One region of the Spirosoma gilvum genome, then DNA from elsewhere that is predicted to be linked to it. Evidence: riboswitches for the same ligand, from Rfam matches in the RefSeq annotation. Region 1 holds a riboswitch; the other holds the start of a gene.
What was found. A riboswitch is a leader RNA that binds a small molecule or an ion and turns the genes downstream of it on or off. The one in region 1 is predicted to bind S-adenosylmethionine.
Positions count from the first base shown of each region.

Region 2: it holds a riboswitch for S-adenosylmethionine, as region 1 does, so the genes downstream of both, metH (methionine synthase) here and ACYVFD_RS07555 (O-acetylhomoserine aminocarboxypropyltransferase/cysteine synthase family protein) in region 1, are expected to answer to the same signal.

Region 1 is NZ_BAAHBH010000002.1:675,414-685,701, reverse strand. It holds gene ACYVFD_RS07580 (TetR/AcrR family transcriptional regulator) at 117-731, shown strand; gene ACYVFD_RS07575 (FAD-dependent oxidoreductase) at 742-1,884, shown strand; gene ACYVFD_RS07570 (esterase family protein) at 1,898-2,578, opposite strand; gene ACYVFD_RS07565 (GDSL-type esterase/lipase family protein) at 2,701-3,294, opposite strand; gene ACYVFD_RS07560 (homoserine O-acetyltransferase family protein) at 3,301-4,380, opposite strand; gene ACYVFD_RS07555 (O-acetylhomoserine aminocarboxypropyltransferase/cysteine synthase family protein) at 4,479-5,792, opposite strand; SAM riboswitch class I at 6,011-6,114, opposite strand; gene ACYVFD_RS07550 (DciA family protein) at 6,303-6,629, shown strand; gene ACYVFD_RS07545 (polysaccharide deacetylase family protein) at 6,785-7,576, opposite strand; gene ACYVFD_RS07540 (glycosyltransferase family 2 protein) at 7,528-8,526, opposite strand; gene ACYVFD_RS07535 (Na+/H+ antiporter) at 8,721-10,288, opposite strand, start outside.
Region 2 is NZ_BAAHBH010000016.1:67,035-77,322, forward strand. It holds gene ACYVFD_RS31495 (GNAT family N-acetyltransferase) at 1-2, opposite strand, end outside; gene ACYVFD_RS31500 (hypothetical protein) at 350-955, shown strand; gene ACYVFD_RS31505 (sensor histidine kinase) at 979-2,343, opposite strand; gene ACYVFD_RS31510 (Ppx/GppA phosphatase family protein) at 2,535-3,422, opposite strand; gene ACYVFD_RS31515 (carbamoyltransferase family protein) at 3,698-5,560, shown strand; gene ACYVFD_RS31520 (SGNH/GDSL hydrolase family protein) at 5,591-6,754, shown strand; gene ACYVFD_RS31525 (DUF5989 family protein) at 6,806-6,955, shown strand; gene ACYVFD_RS31530 (SxtJ family membrane protein) at 6,958-7,320, shown strand; SAM riboswitch class I at 7,440-7,560, shown strand; gene metH (methionine synthase) at 7,666-10,288, shown strand, end outside.

The DNA.
Region 1 (10,288 bases):
CTGTATGAACCCGATGAGGCCGTAAAGTCAATTAGTATTAAAGATATTTTATTAGTAAATGAACGTTTACTTACTAAATAGCATTATCTTTTCAAATCGTCAGAAATCGCACAGCTATGCGACCAAGAAATAGTGAAAAGGAAGAATCGATTCGAACCATCGCTCTGAAAATCATTCAGGAAGAAGGGCTGGAAAATCTGAGTATGCAGAAGTTGGCCAAAGCCGCTAATGTGTCGCCAAGAACCATCTACATCAAATACGAAAACAAGGAAGACCTGCTCATCAAGCTTTTTATCGATGAGGTGTTGGGGGCTTATGAAACTGCCGTGCTGGAAAATTTCGACGAAAAGCTTGATTTCGAAATGGGCGTCAAAAGGATTTGGCAGAACAGCTTTCGGTATTTTCAACACAATCGGCAGGCGTTCGCGCTAATGCAATACGGCAAATCGTCGCCCTTATTGAACAAGGCGTTTCGGGAACGTGACATTCAGGAAGGGCAGTTCTTTGCACCTATTCATCGGTTTCTGGTCCATCATGCCAACACTGGTACGATCAGAGATTTCCCATTTGAAATCCAGCGAGCATTACTCTTCGCCCCCCTTTTCGACCTCGTCAACGAATACTTCGAATATATCGATAGACCTCAGCAGATTATTACCGAAAAACTCATGCTCAACTGCTGCGAAACGGTGATCAGTGGAATGCTAATCAAAACAGACAAACACAAGTAACAACAGACCAATGAACCCCATTACAAACAAAAAAATAGCCATCGTCGGCGGTGGTCCCGGAGGACTAACCCTAGCCAGACTCTTACAACAGAAAGGTGCCGACCTAACCGTTTATGAACGGGATCAGAATGAGCATGTTCGGGTACAGGGCGCTACCCTTGACCTGCATGATGACTCTGGCTTGCGAGCGTTAGAGGAAGCTGGATTGATGGCCGCGTTTAAAGCCGTTTATCGTCCGGGAGCCGACCGAATGCGAATTGTAGACAAAGCTGGCGCGATCTTATTCGACGACGATTTCAACTCCAGTGACGAACTGTTTCGACCAGAGATTGACCGTGGCCCCTTACGGAAATTATTGCTGGACTCGCTGCAGCCCGGTACCGTCGTATGGGATAGCCAATTGGTATTGCTAACTCCATCAGGTAATGGTTGGCAACTTGACTTTAAAAATGGCACATCGGCTTATGCCGATCTGGTGATTGCTGCCGATGGGGCTAATTCCAAAATACGACCCTTCATTACGCCTATCAAGCCTTTTTATTCTGGTGTTACCATTGTGGAGGGCTCCGTTTATGACTCCGAAATCTCAGTACCTTCTATTCACAACCTCTTGAATGGTGGAAAAATCTTCGCACTGGGCGACGAGAAAACATTGATCGTCAGCTCAAAAGGCGACGGTAGCCTGGTGTTTTATACAGGTTGCAAAACAGACGAATTGTGGTTTCGTGATAATGAAATCGATTTTAGTGACCGAGCGCAAGCCCTTAGCTGGTTCAAAGAGACATTTGCCGGATGGGATGAACGTTGGGGTGAATTGATCAACAACGCCAGTTTACCCTTGACGCTTCGTCCGCAGTACTGTATGCCCCTAGACCAAACCTGGGATGCTTTACCCAACCTGACCATGTTGGGCGATGCTGCTCACCTGATGCCGCCATACGCAGGCGAAGGAGTTAATATGGCGATGCTGGATGCGTTGGAATTAAGCCATTGTCTGACTAACGAAACATACGCCGACACCCTATCTGCAATTGCCGAGTATGAAAATCAGATGCGGACGAGAGCATCCGAAATGGCCAGGATGACATTGGAACAAACCGACTCCCTGCATTCGGCAAGTGCCATTTCTAATCTGCTTGAACTGTTTAGCTGACCAGATAGCTAAGCTATAGATATAACTCCACCATCTTTCGCCAGTCGTCGGCTTGATGCGCCCGACCGTCCCAAAGGTATAATTCATGCGATATATCTTTAGCCCAGAGAGTTTCGCTGAGGGTTAGATTGCTGTGTAGAAACGGGTCTTCTGTCCCAACTGTCATCACAATTTCCATTCGGCGAAGGTGATCGATCAGTGTTCCGTCCTGTAGGTTGGGCAGAAAATGATTGGGGCTGTGGTAATAAATCTCCTCGTCGTAATAGCCATCGAACAGCCCGCGAAACTCAGCCACTGGCTCCGACAGATTATACCGGCCACTGAATGCCGCTACTTTCCCGAACCAGTGTGGATGCCGAAAGGCAATGTTCAGGGCATGGTAGGCCCCCAGGCTACAACCATGCGAAATCATAAAGGGCTGTGGGTTTTTGAGACGAGAAAAAGTCAGGACTTCGTTCAGGATATACTGTTCGTACTGGTTATGCCTCCGAATACGGTCCTGTGGGCCAACATAGCGATTGTACACACTTTCCCGGTCAACGCTATCGACGCAAAAGAGTTGAAGCCAGCCTTTGTCGATCCGATCGGCCAGCGCGTCGACTAACCCTAAATCTTCATACTCATGAAATCGGCCGCGCCGAGTCGGAAATACTAACACTCTCGCTCCGGCATGACCGAAAACGAGTAATTCCATGTCACGGTTGAGGTTCGGACTGAACCACTTATGATACTCACGGTGCATACCATATGTGTTACGTACACATGAAAATACAACCATCCGGCTAAATAACTGTGATGAGCCAGGTAAATAAATCGTTAAAAAATTGAGACCTGCTGCTGAAGCGAGCGTTTCCAGGCCTGATACCCAGCCGGACTTAAATGAAGGCCATCACTCTCAAACGCTTCCCGGCGTGGCTGCCCATTTGGCCATAACAACGGTGCCGTCATATCAATATAGTGGGTATTCGGTCGTTTGGCCAGTTCTTTACCAATCAATTCGTTCGTATACCGAATTTGATCAGCAATACCCCAACGGGCAGGACTAATTTTTATGGATAAAAAATAAAGCGGCAAATCGGGGAAATAACGTCGCATTTTGTCGGCGAAGGTGCAGAAGAACAGATAAACTTCTTCGGGATGACGGCCATCGCCCAGATCATTATCGCCAGCGTAAAACACAACGGCTTTAGGCTGAGCGGGTAGCAGGAGCCGCTCAAAAAACCAGGAACAGGCCGCCAGTGTAGATCCGCCAAATCCCAGGTTCAGGGGATTGATTTGAGGGAAATCCTGCGCCAGTGTTGTCCAGAGCCGGATGGATGAACTACCATAAAAAACCACCCTGTCGGATGCGGGCGGTAACGTCGTCAATTTAGATTCCAACTGCCGAACTTCGGCTTCATACCAAACCATATTCCGTTATTTAACCTGCCGAACAACTTCTTCCAACTTAACTATTTCAGCAGGAGCACTAGCCATCCATTTCCGCAATATATTCGCCAATGGTCGAAACTCGATCAAAAAGCCATCATGCCCGTATAACGAATCAATTTCCTCATAGGCCGCATTGGGGATATGGCGGGCCAGAAACTGCTGCTCCGTAGGGGGAAATAACAAATCGGAACGGATACCCACAACCAGGGTATACGCTTTAATCTGCGCTAATGCGTTTAGAATACTTCCCCGGTTCCGGCCCACATTGTGCGAATCCATCACCTTCGACAGCGTCCAATAGGTAAAGGCGTTGAAACGGTCAGCCAGTTTATCGCCCTGATACCGCTGATACCCTGCCGCTTTGTACCCATCCAGTTGCTCATTGTTATCCAGTGCCTGCGTAAAGCCATATGTATCATAATTCCGATACGAAATCATGGCCATAGCCCGAGCCGCTTTCATACCATCTACTCCCGCATCGGCCCGCTTTTCGCGCCAGGTTGGGTCGGCCTCAATGGCCATCCGTTGCGCTTCATTGAAGGCAATACACCAGGGCGAAGCAACAGCACTGGCCGCAATAATAATCAGATTCTGGATCAGATTGGGTTGTAGAATCGCCCATTCCAACGCCTGTTCCCCACCGACTGAACCCCCTATGCAGGTATGAATTTTTTCGATACCTAACTCCTGCCGTAGCAAATCCAGCGCATTTACTATATCGCGAATGGTAATGGCCGGAAAATTATGATAATAGGGTTGGCCAGTTCCCGGATTTATCGACAAGGGGCCCGTTGAGCCATAACATGAGCCGAGTACGTTGGCACAAACAATAAAATGACCTACGCCCGAAGCTGGCTCAGGGTCAAAATACTTACCAGATCCAACCATGCCGCCCCACCAGTCGCCCGCATCGGCATTTCCCGTCAGCGCGTGGCATACCCAGACAACGTTCGACCCATCTTCGTTCAGCGTACCGCGCGTAGTATAAGCCAGCCGAAATCCCGGCAGGTTCTCCCCCGATTCGAGCGAGAAAGAATACTTATAATCGAAATACTGTAGCGTCAATTGAAATATTGTTTCACGTTTCAGGTTTAAGGTTTCAGGTTGGCTGACGATTTCAGTATTAATGCATCAGTCAACCTGAAACCTTGAACCTGAAACAATTAAATACTAACCGGTTCGGCAATTTGAGCGAAGGCCTGCTCGAAATCCGCTTTTATATCGCTGATATGTTCAATACCTGCCGAAACCCGTAAAACGCCTGCTTCAACCCCGGCACTGGCTTGTTCCTGTTCGCTCAGTTGCTGGTGCGTTGTCGCAGCCGGGTGAATGATCAGCGTTTTCGAGTCGCCCACATTCGCCAGGTGGCTTACTAATTTCAGACTGTTCACAAACCGATCGGCAGCGTCTTTATCTCCTTTCACTTTGAAGGTAAATACTCCGCCAAAGCCTCGTTTCAAATATTTTTTAGCCAGTTCGTTATAGGGGCTACTTTCCAGACCAGGGTAGTTGACGAACTCGACCTGATCGTGCTGCTCAAGCCACTGGGCTAATTCCAGGGCATTCTGTACAGTCCGATCAACGCGTAACGAGAGCGTTTCCAGCCCCTGAATCAGCAGAAAGGAGTTAAATGGACTTATCGCCGGACCATAATCGCGTAACCCTTCAACTCGTGCCCGAATGATGAACTGAATATTGCCAAACGGCCCATTTACGCCAAACACATCGCTGAAGACCATACCATGATACCCCTCGGATGGTTCGCTAAATTGCGGGAATTTGCCATTACCCCAGTTATAGTTTCCGCCGTCGATAATGACTCCACCAATACTGGTTCCGTGTCCGCCAATCCACTTTGTAGCCGATTCAACAACAACAGCAGCGCCATGCTCCAGCGGCCGGAACAGGTAGCCACCCGCACCGAATGTATTATCGACAATGAGTGGGATATCGTGCTGCTTTGCCAGGGCCGCAAAAGCCTCGAAGTCGGGAACATTAAAGCCGGGGTTCCCAATGGTTTCGAGATAAATGGCTTTCGTATTGTCATCGATCAGTTTGGCAAACGATTCGGGGTTATCACCATCGGCAAAGCGAGCGTCAATACCGAGCCGTTTGAATGATACCTTGAACTGATTGTACGTACCGCCGTATAAGAATGAAGTGGTCACGAAATTATCACCCGCATTCAGAATATTGCTCAACGCAATAAACTGAGCCGCCTGCCCCGACGATACCGCTAAAGCCGCTACTCCCCCTTCCAGAGCCGCCATGCGTTTTTCAAACACATCGGTGGTTGGGTTCATGATGCGTGTGTAAATATTACCAAACGCTTTTAAGGCAAACAAATCAGCGCCATGAGCCGAGTCGTTGAAGACATACGATGTCGTCTGATAAATAGGCACTGCCCTTGCATTGGTCGTAGGGTCTGGTTCTTGTCCCGCGTGTAGCTGGAGCGTTTCGAAATGAAGTTCTGACATAACAGAAAAGTTGAAAAGTTATAGAGTTGTGATGTTATTAAGTTTGTAGCCCTTGCCGCGTGTTTACTCTTTGATAAACTCCACAACTATATGACTGTAAAACTTTATAACTTTTTAGGAATACACGACAAACCCTCCCAGTTTTCGTGGCAGAAGGTGGTTGTGCTTAGTAAGCCCCGGCGGGCATACAGCGCTGACGGTAGAGCATGTGAATAAACGATTTATAGTTCCTAAATAACTTTAGGCAGGAGTTAGCACCTTGCCGTGTGGTAGGTTGCCAGCGGTTCCCGGAGCCTGATCTCTCCCCGCTTCTGTATAAATCAACGCGCGTCGGTATGATAAAACCGCGTAACTATTGACTTGATGCTGCAAGTATAACAGCCAAAGGGCGCGAATCCAAAAAACGGCTGCTAATTCTAAACATTAAAACATTTTTTACCACAACTCATTCAATTGTCATGCATGACGTTGAATCCTTATTTACTTTTGTAGTAAGAGACATCCCGCCCCATGAACCAAACCTACCGCTTCAATCGCGAAAACACTACCCGAGTCGCTGGCACCACTACTGTCAAGGACGCTATTGGGCAATTACTCAAAGCCTATCAACTGCAGACGCGCTTTAACGAAACATATCTGGAAGCATTTTGGGGGAAAATGATGGGGCCGACCATTGCGTCACGAACCAATCGGCTGTATGTCCGCGACCGGAAGCTTCATATTGAAATCGCATCCGCTCCGCTTCGCAATGAACTTGTGAATGCCAAGCAAAAGCTCATTCAACTCGTCAACAAAGACATGGGTAGCGATGTCATTGACGACGTCGTCTTTATCTAGCATACGTCAAGTAGGCTGGTAAAAAAACAGCAGATTATTTTTTGTCCTCCCGACGCAGGAGGGATCTCAAGTACCAGGCAATTCGAGATCCCTCCTGCGTCGGGAGGACAAAAAAATACACTCGAATAAGCTGGTGTAAGTTGAAACCTGAATTATTAAGCTTTTAACCCCTCCACAAATTCCTGCATCCCTTTAAATTCGCCCATCGGCTTTAGGTATTGCAGTAGCTTTTCGACCCGATCCAGCAATTCGTCCCGTGAATGCCGACGCACATAGGTTGGAATTTTTTCGTAGGCCGACAAGTCCGTAAACTCCCAGGGATGCACATACAGGTTCAGAAACCCGTCGGCTTCGAGGGTCTGGCGGCAGAGTAATTTATAGTAGCTAAACGGAAAATTTTTCAGGCTTAACCAGAACAGCGGCAACCGGAGTGTTGGAGTAACCGATGCCGGAATTTGCCAGACGCCTACCTCCCGGAACGGATGTCGGGGTTCGCCCCAGTGATTATACCGGCCGGGGAGCCAGGTCGGATGCAGCGATGAATTGTACTGATAACCCGCCTGCTTCACATCGTTCGGGTCAACAAAACCCATACGTGCCCGGCGGAAACCTGTGACAGGACGTTTGAGCAGGTCTTCCAGTGCCAGTCGGGATTTGAGCAGATCGGCCGGTTCAAAGGTGGTATGATAATAACCATGTGAGGCTACCTCATGTTTTTGAGCCAGGCGCAGGATTAATGCTGACTCATGAAGGGCGTAGTTAGCCGTTGTAAATAGCGTTGTTCGTACACCCAGTGTATCGAATCGATCAGCCAGGAGCGTTAACCCGCGCGTTGAAACGGCCACCTGCTCATCCAGCGGGATGTTGTGGCCGAATTCAACGGCGGTATCAAATTCTTCTACGTCAACGGTGAATAAAATATCTCTTCCTCGATTGGGAATTGCCATGGCGTTACAGTCTCCTCGATCTCGCTCGTGTCGCCGATGATGTAGGTAGGTCGGCCTTTCACTTCGACGAATGTTTTGCCCAAATATACGCCGATAATACCGATCATAATAAACTGAACGCCACCAATCAGAACAAGGAGTAGCACCAGGGTTGTCCAGCCCGATACGGTTTCGTTGGTAAAATAATGCTCGTACAGGGCTTCTGCTCCGAACAAAATGGCAAACAACGACATGCAGAAGCCGAGCATCACCGACAGATACAAGGGGCGTGTTGAGAACGACGTGATGCCCATAGCCGCCAGTTGTATCATCTTGCGGAACGAGTATTTCGAACGCCCTGCATACCGAGCGGCTGGCTCATATAGAATCCGGCACTGCCGGAAGCCTACCCATGAAATAGCGCCACGCAGAAACAGATCGGCTTCTTTGAACTGCTTGATGGTATCGACTACTTTGCGGTCGAGCAGTCGGAAGTCAGCAGCACCATCCTCAATCTCCAGATTCGAAACCCGACGAAGCACCCGGTAAAAGTATTTTGACGTAGTCCGTTTGAACCACGACAGCTTCGGATCTGGCCGACGAACCGTGTACACCACTTCAAAGCCCTGACGCCACTTTTCAATCAATGTCGGGATCAGTTCGGGTGGGTGTTGCAGATCGGCATCCAGACAAATGACAGCCGCTCCCCGTGCGTTATCATACCCAGCCCGCAAGGCCATCTGGTGGCCAAAATTCCTCGAAAAGGATATGAACCGGACAACAGGATACTCCTGACTCAACTGCCGCAATACATAGCGTGTCTGGTCGGAGCTGCCGTCATCAACGATCAGGATTTCGTAGGATTCGTACTGTTCCATTACCGCCATCAGTCGGTGTACCAGTACGGGGAGATTTTCTTCTTCGTTAAAAGCTGGTACAACCAAACTGATCATACCCGGATGAAATGCCATAGGTAATAAATTAGTAAGATATCGTTACGGACGGGGTTTCGAAGAAACTCGGGTATAAAAATAAGTATATTTACCTAAACTACAATAAGAAAGTAGTTACGTAATTTTTAATTCTTTTATTTATATCCTTAATACTCTATCTATTAACTACTTGTAATTTGACAAGGCTCTTTCTATGCTTATTTGTCTGTTACTCACTCGTTCGGTTGAGCTAGGGTTAACCGGGCTGCTTCCATATCCAGTTCCTGCTCCATTTTTCGGAGAATTTCGCCATCCAGCAAACTGTTCTGGCGCTGCTCTATCAGTACTGTTCGCTCCACATCAATCACTTCGAGTTGCAATCGGATCGCCTGCTGATACAATTCGGTCGGTCTATGGGTCGTGCTGATCGCCCCTCGCAGCATACCATTCAGTTCATTAATCCGTAACTCATATGTGTTTTTCACATAATTGAGTACGTCATCGTGTACCGAGCCCGCCGAATGATTGGCTTCCAGGTGCGTAATAACCTGCAATGCCATCGTTCGGCGTAGTTTACGCTCTTCCTGTTTCTCATCTATTGACTCCCGCACGTTCAGCGTTTCGACCAGTAAGGGTAAGGTCAATCCCTGCACCACCAGCGTAATAAAAATGACGATAAAGGTAATGAACAGAATCAGGTCGCGGGCTGGGAAAGGCTGCCCATTAGGCAAGGTATTGGGCAACGCCAGTGCACCAGCCAGCGAGACCACTCCCCGCATACCAGCCCAACCAATAACGGCTATTTGCTGCCAGGTGGGTTTTTCTTCTCGTTGGCGGATGCGAGCACTAAGCCAGCGTGGCACATAGGCACCAGGAAAAACCCACAGTAGTCGACTAATTACGGCAACCGCGCTAATCAGTAGTGCATAATTAATGGCTTCGGGAAGTGTATAGCCATTCAGACTGGACACGATCATCGGGAGCTGTAAGCCAATCAGGATAAATACGAGTCCATTCAGCAGGAATACAACAATTTCCCAAACCGAATTGGTCTGTAACCGACTATGGTAGGTAAATAGCTCAGACGTTCGGGCCGAGAGGAATAGCCCTGTTGTGACAACGGCCAGGACACCAGAAAGATGAAAATTTTCGGCAATCAGGTATGATCCATAGGGTGTCAGCAACGTAACAGCCGTACTGGTCACATTATCTTTACTGATCATCCGATGCACCCATATCATGATCCAGCCAATGGCTAGCCCGATCGCTACACTAGTCAGTGCAATACCAATAAATTTATAACTGGCTTCCCACAGTACAAACTGATTCGTGAGGATAGCCACCAGACCATAGCGATAAATTATCAGGCTCGTGGCATCATTGACCAGGCTTTCGCCCTCCAGGACCGTGGTAATACGTTTCGGCACGTTAAGCCCACGCATGACTGATGTAGCCGCTACGGCATCGGGGGGAGCAATGATAGCGCCTAATAAGTACCCTTGTGCCAGCGAAAAGCTAGGAATAAAGGCATGAGCCACAAACGCTACGATGGTAGACGTAAAGAGGACCAATCCAACAGCCAGCAATGATACCGACCGGCTATATAATTTCAATTCTACATTGTCGATCTGCCAGGAAGCCGCATAGAGCAAAGGCGGTAGAAAAACCAGAAATACCTGATCAGGTGACAAAATAACGGGCGGCAAACCCGGTATCCAGCCAATCAGCAGTCCGACAATAACCAACAGGATAGGATAAGATATTCGCAGCCAACGGGCCACTACTGCCAACAATGTTGTGA
Region 2 (10,288 bases), on a different contig from region 1:
ATGTTGTGAATAGTTGGATCGTAAAGACGAAACCCGCCTGGGAAAAGTAACGTGACGAAAAAGGGTTAGAATTCGTGAGTACAGTCGTTTTACTAGTTGGAATAGCGTATAATTTAGCTTGTGGGAATCGGATTGCGGGATGACTTATACCAGGAAATTAATTTATCGATGTACTTATAAGGTCACAGGCAGTTGGCCAAATGAGCTTATCTTTCATCTGATTCTGGTAGTCATTTGCCTGACTGTTTCCAGTTTTTTATCCCCATGTGAGGCACAGGCGCAGTGTCCGTCAATCACGAATACGTCCCAAACGTCGGTAACTGTATGTTCTGGGGCTATTGTTGATAGTTTGCAGGTTCGAACAACCGCTTTCTGGCCTGATAAAATCGAGTTGGTTCGGTTTGATTCTCCTCAAACGAATCCATATAACGGTGGCGTGTCGCTGGGCGAATTGATCGCATCGAATGGAATCGCTACGATGCGTACGATTTCGCTCCCACCCAATACCGATGTGGTCGACAAAACGTATTATGTGTATGGGCGTCTGAGTCCATTTCCAACCGATACCACCTGCCGCCCATTTGCCTTGTTGACTGTCATTGTGAAACCTGCCCCTCAGGCTACCGTATCGGCACAGGAAGCTACCTGTCAGGATTCGGTATCGCTCGCCAATGGCTGGGTGCGTATCAATGACGTTACTCAAATAGATACCTATGAGGTGGCAAATAATGGCGTATTCTCAGGTGCCAGCCACCCGATTCCGGCTGATGGCATGGTGATCCAGCATCTTAAACGAACAGGAAAGCCACAGACCTATAAAGTAAGAATCTACAGTGCATTCGGCTGTTATGTAGAACGGTCTATTACCCTGGCCAACACCTCCTGCGCTTGTCCACCTGCTAAGTGCGTACCAATCGTCATTCGAAAAATAAGAAGTGGACGTACTGGACAATAAGCATCTGGGTTTGCCGCACGCAATCAGGCTACATGTTGCGTTGGCAGATAGACGGAGAAGGTAGCGCCCTGACCGGGTTGACTCTTTGCCGTAATATAACCCCGGTGATTTTCGACAATCTTTTTGGCAATGGCGAGCCCAATACCGGTACCCGGATATTTCCCCTGGCCGTGTAGCCGCTGGAATGTCCCGAAAATACGTTCGGCATGTTGTGCATCGAAACCAATACCGTTATCCGTCACTTCAATCAGGTCGTAATCGGATGGGGCTGCCAGGAGTAAAAATTCGGCGGGTAGATCGGATCGTTTGATCTGCCTACTCTGAATGCGAATGTGAGGAGACTGATCAGGTTGGGTAAACTTGAGTGCATTGGAAAGCAGATTTTGAAATAACTGCCGAAGCTGACTCTCATCACCCGGTACAATGGCTAACTCACCAATTTCCAGTTGAGCGCCTGATTCCTGAATCGAAATGTCTAACTCATTGGCTACCGATTCTACGATTTCGCTTAAGGGCTGGGGGCGCCAGGTATCCGATTGCAGTGTTAACCGGGAGTAATCGAGCAGGTCTTTGATCAGCAGCGACATGCGCTTGGCCGCCAGTACCATTCGATCAACAATATCAGCCCCTTCCTCATCTAAGTTATGTGCGTAGGCTACTTTCAGCCGGTCGCCAAAGGAGCGGATTTTACGGAGCGGTTCCTGCAAATCGTGGGAGGCTACGTAACTGAACGAAGCCAGCTCAGCGTTCCGGTTGGTTAACTCCTGATTTTTAGCCAGTAGTTCTTCGTTGATAGCTTTTAAGTCGGCTTCGTATTTCGTGCGCTCCAGTTCAAATTCGGCTCGTTTGGCTACAATCTTTAATAAGGAAGCAATGTATTCGGGTTGGTCGATGGTCGATTGGTGCATGACTGTCAGGATGCCGAACGCATTGCCCTTTGTGTCGTACAACGGGTAGCCAATGTAGCCTTCTACATTAAATTGAACCAGCGTCTGATTCTTGGGAAACAACCGACGGCATTGACTTGGGTATTTCGATAATTGTCCCTGTATAACCTGCTCACAGGGACCATCGGGTAAATCATACTGAATGTTCCCGACAGTTTGTCCGTAGGCCGTGAGGGCAATCGTGCGAATGGCAAAGTGATTGGGCCCAGGTTCAATTAGTTCGCCTAGAAAAACGAAATCCAGCCGGGTTTGCTCAGCAATATAGCTGACCAGGGAGTGAAAAAATTCATCTCCAACCGTATACGTAGCAAACTTATCCGAGAATTCGATCAGAAAGCGTTGATCTATCTCCTGCTCGTCCAACTGCGATTTTAGTCGGTTATTTTCGCGGATGAGTGTATCGATTTGCTCTTGTAACGAAACGGTGGTTATTACGTCCATGGTGTTTTGGTTAAGCTTGCTCCAGGCGGTATCGAGGGTAGTGTTTCGATGTGCATTATAAGCAAAAAATAAACCAAATACACTTGCGTGTCATACCAAATTTGCTAAATGACTAACTTAAATGTAAAATAATTGATTCGTTAATAACAATATAGCCGTTACCGGAAGAGAAAGGTACTATCGGGTTTCCATTAGCCTATTGGTTTGCGCTTGCCTAAATGTGCATACACCAGTTGAATGATGCCGTCTTTTAGCCCTAAATCCGGTACAATAATTCGATCGGCTCCGGCCCACTTCATCACCGAAATGTAAATGTCGGAAGCAGGTACGATCACATCAGCACGGTCGGCATTCAGGCGAAGCTTGTTGATCCGATCGTCCAGACTGAATCCAGCAATGTAGTTTCGTATCCGTTCGATCTCGTCGCGGGTGGTTTCCAGTTCCGATATTTTAGACGCCAGATTGAACAGCTTACTGATGTTTCCACCCGTACCAACGGCCACAATCTCCCGCGACAAGTCAACATTTTCTTCAACCCAATCTTCGATTTTGCGCCAGGCTCCTTTCGTCTCCTTGCCTTCCAATAACCGGACCGACCCTATTTTGAAGGATTTGGAATTGGTTTTCTGGCGATTTTCGTAGACGTTCAGTTCGGTACTACCGCCCCCTACATCGATGTGCAGGTATTGTTTATCATCGAGCGCCTGTACCACTACGTTGTTGATCAGTTCGGCCTCTTTCCGCCCATCAATGATATTGATTTTAATGCCGGTTGTTGCTTCAATACGTTTGGCTACTTCGTGCCCGTTCGAAGATTCACGCATGGCCGATGTGGCACAGGCCATATAATCCTCTACTTCATGCAGTTCCATCAGCAACTTATAAGCCTGCATAAGCTTAGTGGTTCGCGCTTCACTTTCGGGAGTGAGTTCTCCGAAATTGAATACGTCGTGCCCCAGGCGAAGCGGGAAACGAACATATTCAACCCGTTTGAAGCTAACCTGATTGTCGTTATATAATACCGTTGAGATTTGCAGACGAGCTGCGTTAGAACCGATATCGATAGCTGCTAGTTTCATTCAGTAAAGAGCGAAAGAGTGAAAGAGTGAAAGAGCGAATAGGGGAGAACGTGAACGGATTGGCGTCAGCTAGTTGCTTCAGCGGTACGATTTCACTCTTTCACTCATTCGCTCATTCGCTCTTTAAGCTGGCCCAAAGATACGCTTTTTTGCTACCCTACAGCCTTTTCTGAAGTGGGCGTGAATTGACCACTGAGTAAGTCGCAGAAAGCTTAATAACACGTTTACCAAAAAATCAGTTAATTTTGGCCCCTGTTTGAACAGTACCATAGTTCATGACCATATTAGGTATTTCTGCTTTTTATCACGATTCAGCGGCTGCGCTAATCGAAGACGGCCGTATCATTGCCGCAGCTCAGGAAGAGCGATTTACACGTAAAAAGCATGATCCAGGATTTCCGGCTCAGGCGATACAATACTGTCTTCAATACGGTGGAGCAGATCTCAATAAATTAGATGCCATTGTCTTTTACGACAAACCGCTGCTGAAATTTGAGCGGCTACTCGAAACGTATTATGCCTTTGCGCCCAAAGGCATACGGTCGTTTCTGATGTCGATTCCGGTTTGGCTCAAGGAAAAGCTGTTTCTGAAGCGGCTGATTCGGGAGGAACTGGAAAAGATCGGGTATAAGTCATCCAGCAAAGTAAAGCTGCTGTTTCCCGAACACCATTTGTCGCATGGAGCCAGTGCGTTCTATCCGTCCCCGTTCGAACGGGCGGCTATTCTGACCATCGATGGTGTTGGCGAATGGGCAACGGCGTCGATCGGATTGGGTGAAGGGAAAAACATCTCGATCCTGAAAGAATTACGGTTCCCCCATTCGCTGGGGCTGTTGTATTCGGCTTTTACCTACTTTCTGGGTTTCCGGGTCAACTCCGGCGAATATAAGCTGATGGGCCTGGCGCCCTACGGCGATCCGCATTCGCCCGACGTAACCCGCTACATGGCCATGATCAAAGAGAAACTGGCCGATTTGCGTTCCGATGGCTCGGTGTGGCTGAACCAGGAGTATTTCGATTATGCGACCGGACTCACGATGGTGCATGATGAGAAATGGGCCGAACTGTTTGGATTCCCCAAACGCCAGCCGGAGGATGAGCTTCAGGCACACCATTGCAACCTGGGTCTGGCGATTCAATACCTGACCGAAGAGGTGGTCCTGAACATGGCCCGCGAAGCCAAACGGCTAACCAATGCCGATGCGCTCGTGCTGGCAGGTGGTGTAGCCCTGAACTGCGTATCGAACGGGAAGCTTCAGGCGGCTGGTTTGTTCAAGGATCTCTTTATTCAACCGGCTGCCGGTGATGCCGGTGGGGCCTTAGGAGCTGCTTTAGCCGCTTATCATATCTATTTCGGAAAAGAGCGTGAGGTCACGAAAGAACGGGATGCCATGCGGGGATCGTATCTGGGGCCAACTTTCTCCGATCTGGACGTTGAACTGATGGCCGTTAAATACAAAGCTATTGGCAAACACTTCGATAATTTTGACGAATTGAGCCGCGAAGCCGCCCGTCTGTTGGCAGAAGGCAACGTGGTAGGTTGGGTGCAGGGACGGATGGAGTTTGGTCCTCGGGCATTAGGCGGACGCAGCATTTTGGGCGACCCGCGCAATGCCGAGATGCAGAAAAAACTGAACCTAAAAATCAAATATCGGGAGTCGTTCCGGCCATTTGCGCCGTCGGTATTAGCCGAAGATTGCGCGGAATATTTCGATTACGATGGCATTTCGCCGTATATGCTGCTGGTGCATCCAGTAGCTCAGAAGCGTCGTACACCCGTACCGGCTAATTACGCCAGCTTCCCGTTGCGTGAAAAACTTTACTATCAGCGGTCCGACTTGCCGTCGATTACGCACATCGATTATTCGGCCCGGATTCAAACGGTACATAAAGACACCAATCCGCGGTATTACCAATTGATTGACGCCTTTAAGCAACTCACGGGCTACGGCGTCATTGTCAACACCAGTTTCAACGTGCGGGGCGAACCCATCGTTTCCACGCCGGATGATGCCTATCGGTGTTTTATGCGTACTGAAATGGATTACCTCGTAGTTGGTAACTACCTGTTCGATAAGCGCCAGCAACCCGAATGGCAGGATACTGATAACTGGAAAGAAGAATTTGTTTTAGACTAACGGGAGCCTACCGCCGAATGGGCTGAATTGATGCAATCAAAATTTGTTTCGAGTGCTATTCGTTTACTGTTCCTGGGGTTCTTAGCCTTTCTTCTATACTACGGAGATCGGCTGAACGTGGTGCTGGATTATCCACACCGAGGGCTTTTCGATAATATATATGTTCGGTTTGCTAAAATCGCCATCCTGCTGCTGGTGATGATGGAGATTGTCCGGATCTATTATTATGGTGTTGTTAAGAATCCGAAACCGCCTAAACTGATTGGTAACCTGGCTACGTTGCTAGTTCCAACGGCGCTGTTGCTGGTGTTCGTGGAAATTATTTTCATGTTCATCTCCCAGAGTCAGGAAGGTGGACTCACCTTGGCGTCACACATCTGGTTTGAACGCTATTGGCCGCCTATGGTAGGTGATTATCGCGATACACCTCGGACCGATACACTGGGTAAAAAAGTCGTGTTGGTGGTCGGTGATTCGTTTACGTCGGGCCACGGTCTGAAACGGGCGGAAGAGCGCTACGGAAATGTTTTAGGCGAAAAGCTGGGAAATCAGTACATAACCTATAACCTGGGTATTTCGGGTTCGGATACCCGGAATGAATACGAACGGCTTGTGAAATTTGGCAAAAAGCCTGATATACTGGTGTTGCAGTATTTTCCGAACGATATCGAAAAGGTGGCTCACGATCATGGGTTAGTACCCGCGTCGTTTGAACCTTATTCCGACGTACCTCGGGCGTTTCAATCGCTGTTTATTAAGTCGTATCTGCTAAATTACCTGTACTGGCAGTTTCCACACGGTAATTTTGCGCCGTTCGATACCTATGCTCGTACAGCTTACGGAACTCCGGCAATTATTAACGACCATCTGAGTGATCTGGCTAAATTTGTAACGTATGCCAAAGAGCATAAGGCTCGTTTTTACGTTGTTTTGTTCCCCTTTTCGCATAACCTGGAAAAAACAGCGGAATACGTCAAACCGGTGGTTTCGTTCTTCCAGAAAAATAACGTGCCGGTGCTGGAAGCTGGCAAACTGATGGGCGATATCGAACCGAAAGACCGGGTAGTTGGCCGGAACGATGGGCACGCCAGTGCGTTGGTCAATCAGCGGGTGGGAGAGGCTCTGTTCAAACTTGTTCAGTCTAATCCAGGAACAGGGCATATGGCGCTGGCCGACAGTACGGCTAAACCTTAGATTTTTTAGTTTATCGGTTTGATACACAAGTAAATAAACTCAAATTAGATCATGGAATTTTTGCAGGACATTATCAAATTCATGCAGCAGCGTAAGAAGTGGTGGCTGGCACCAATGATCATTCTGTTGCTACTGATTGGTATTCTGATTGTTATTGGTGGCGGATCGGCCGTTGCACCGTTTATTTACACGCTGTTCTAAGCATGGACGTTTCTGAGAAGGTAAAAGCCCAGTTGGTGATCGTAACTGGGCTGGTAGTACTGTATTTTATTTTCAAATCGCCCTGGTGGCTCTATGCGGCAGCGGCTGTCGGCGTGTTGAGCCTGGTCATTCCAGCGGCTGGCGATCTGATTGTGAAAGCCTGGTTTAAAATTGCGGAGGTGCTGGGAAACATCAACGGCAAGATCATTCTTTCTATCCTATTTTTCGTCTTTTTGTGGCCTATCGCGATGCTGTACCGGCTATCCGCCAAGAATCCGCTGGCCATTAAACGAACGGATCAAAAGTCGTTCTACAACGAGCGAAACCACCAGTATACAAAAGAGGATTTAGAACAAACCTGGTAATTGAGAAGCTTCGGCCCTGCTAACACATACGTTATACAGGCGCTGGTGACGACACAATTCCTAGAATCTTAGGGTACACTATGTATGAGTGTACCCTATTTTTATCTATTTTTGTTATAGGCTTATCCAGAAAGACGGAGGGACGGACCCGATGAAGTCTTGGCAACCCTTTCAGAACCAGTTGGTTACTGAGACTCGGTGCCAATTTCCTCCCGGTTTATTGACCGGGCCAGATAAGTTAGCTCCCCGCTATCCATCTTTCTGTGCCTAAGCTTTTTGCGGTTTTGGACTTTTTTAAGGACACTGATTGTTGGTATTCCTGACAATCGCACTATACAACTGCCTTTGAAAACGATATACGAACTTCTGAACGAACGAATTCTCGTCCTCGACGGTGCTATGGGCACCATGATCCAACGGTACAAACTGACCGATGCCGATTATCGGGGTGAGCGATTCAAAGACTTTCCACACGACGTAAAAGGCAACAACGATTTGTTGTCGATCACGAAGCCCGACGTTATTAAGGCCATTCACCGCCAGTATCTGGATGCGGGTTCAGATATTATCGAAACTAATACGTTCAGTGCTACCCGCATTGCCATGGCCGATTATTACATGGAAGATCTGGTCTATGAACTGAACTACCAGTCGGCGAAAATTGCCAAAGAAGTAGCGGAAGAGGTAACCCGTCAGAATCCTGATAAACCTCGGTTTGTGGCCGGTGCTATGGGGCCAACCAACCGTACAGCGTCGCTCTCTCCTGATGTCAATAACCCAGCCTATCGGGCCGTTACGTTCGATGATCTGGTCGATACGTATTATGAGCAGGTAAGTGGCCTGGTCGAAGGAGGAGTTGATTTATTGTTGGTCGAAACGATTTTCGATACCCTCAATGCGAAGGCGGCCATGTTCGCCATCGATAAGTATTTTAGTAATAGGAGCGAGGAGCGAGGAGCGAGGAGTGAGCATGCTGACGCAAAAGATTTCCGACGGATGGAGAATTCTCACTCCTCGCTCCTCGCTCCTGGCTACTTACCCGTCATGATTTCGGGAACGATTACCGATGCCAGTGGGCGGACGCTTTCGGGGCAGACAACCGAAGCATTTTTGTATTCGGTGTCGCATTTGCCGCTGCTGAGTGTTGGGTTAAACTGTGCGCTCGGTGCTGAATTGATGCGTCCGTATATTCAGACGTTAGCTAAGGAAGCTCCATTTTTTACGTCGGCCTATCCAAATGCAGGATTACCGAATGAATTTGGTGAATATGATCAGACACCCGACGAAATGGCGGCTCAGGTGGAAGGGTTTATCCGGGATGGCTTTGTGAACATCGTCGGTGGCTGCTGTGGCTCAACGCCCGATCACATTCAGGCCATCGCCCAGGCGGCTGCCAAACACGCACCCCGGCAACGACCTCAGGCTGAACCCTATCAGAAACTAAGTGGTCTGGAACCCTTAAAGGTGACGGAACAAACCAACTTCCTGAATATCGGTGAACGTACCAACGTAACTGGCTCGAAGAAATTTGCCCGATTGGTTAAGGAAGGAAATTACGACGAAGCCCTCAGCATTGCGCGTGGCCAGGTAGAAGGGGGCGCTCAGGTGATTGATGTCAACATGGACGAAGGTATGCTCGATTCGGTCGAAGCCATGACTACGTTCCTGAACCTGATTGCTTCCGAACCCGACATCGCCCGCGTGCCCATTATGGTCGATTCATCGAAGTGGGAAGTGATTGAGGCCGGTCTGAAATGCGTTCAGGGGAAAGCCATTGTCAACTCCATCTCCTTGAAAGAAGGCGAAGAAGCGTTTATTGAGCGAGCTAAGCTGATTAAGCGCTACGGAGCGGCCACAGTCGTCATGGCGTTTGATGAAACGGGCCAGGCCGATTCCTACGAACGACGGATCGAAATTTGTGAACGAGCGTACCGGATTCTGGTCGATAAGGTTAATTTTTCGCCACAGGACATCATTTTCGACCCCAATATTCTAACCGTTGCAACGGGTATTGAAGAGCATAACAACTATGCCGTCGATTTCATCAATGCTACCCGCTGGATTAAGGAAAACCTGCCTCTGGCGAAAGTAAGCGGTGGGGTATCGAATATCTCCTTCAGTTTCCGGGGCAACGATGTCGTGCGTGAAGCCATGCACTCGGCGTTTCTATATCACGCCATCCGGGCGGGTATGGACATGGGCATCGTGAATGCGGGTCAGTTAGAAGTGTACGACAACATTCCCAAAGACTTGCTGGAACGCTGTGAAGATGTACTCCTGAACCGTCGGGACGATGCCACCGAACGGCTCGTTGAGTTTGCCGAAACGGTAAAAGCCAAAGGAAAAGCCGTTGTGCAGGACGAAAGCTGGCGGGCCGAACCCGTCCGTGAGCGGCTTAAGTACGCACTGGTGAAAGGTATTACCGACTACATCGATGAAGATGTGGAAGAAATTCGTCAGCAGGTGGAGCGTCCGTTGCATGTGATTGAAGGGCCGTTGATGGATGGTATGAACGTGGTCGGTGACCTGTTTGGTGCCGGTAAAATGTTCCTGCCACAGGTGGTTAAATCGGCGCGGGTAATGAAAAAAGCCGTGGCGTATCTGACCCCGTTTATTGAAGCCGAAAAATCGGGCACCGGCTCGTCGTCGGCCGGTAAAATTCTGCTGGCAACGGTGAAAGGGGACGTGCACGACATTGGTAAAAACATCGTCGGGGTAGTGCTGGGCTGTAACAACTACGAGATCATTGACCTCGGCGTGATGGTACCGACACAGAAAATTCTGGACGAAGCGCGTAAGCATAACGTCGATATTATTGGCCTGAGCGGACTCATTACCCCCTCGCTCGATGAAATGGTGGGCGTAGCTAAAGAAATGCAGCGCCAGGGCTTTACGCTACCTCTGCTGATTGGTGGCGCGACAACTTCACGGACGCATACAGCTGTTAAGATCGATCCACATTATGCCG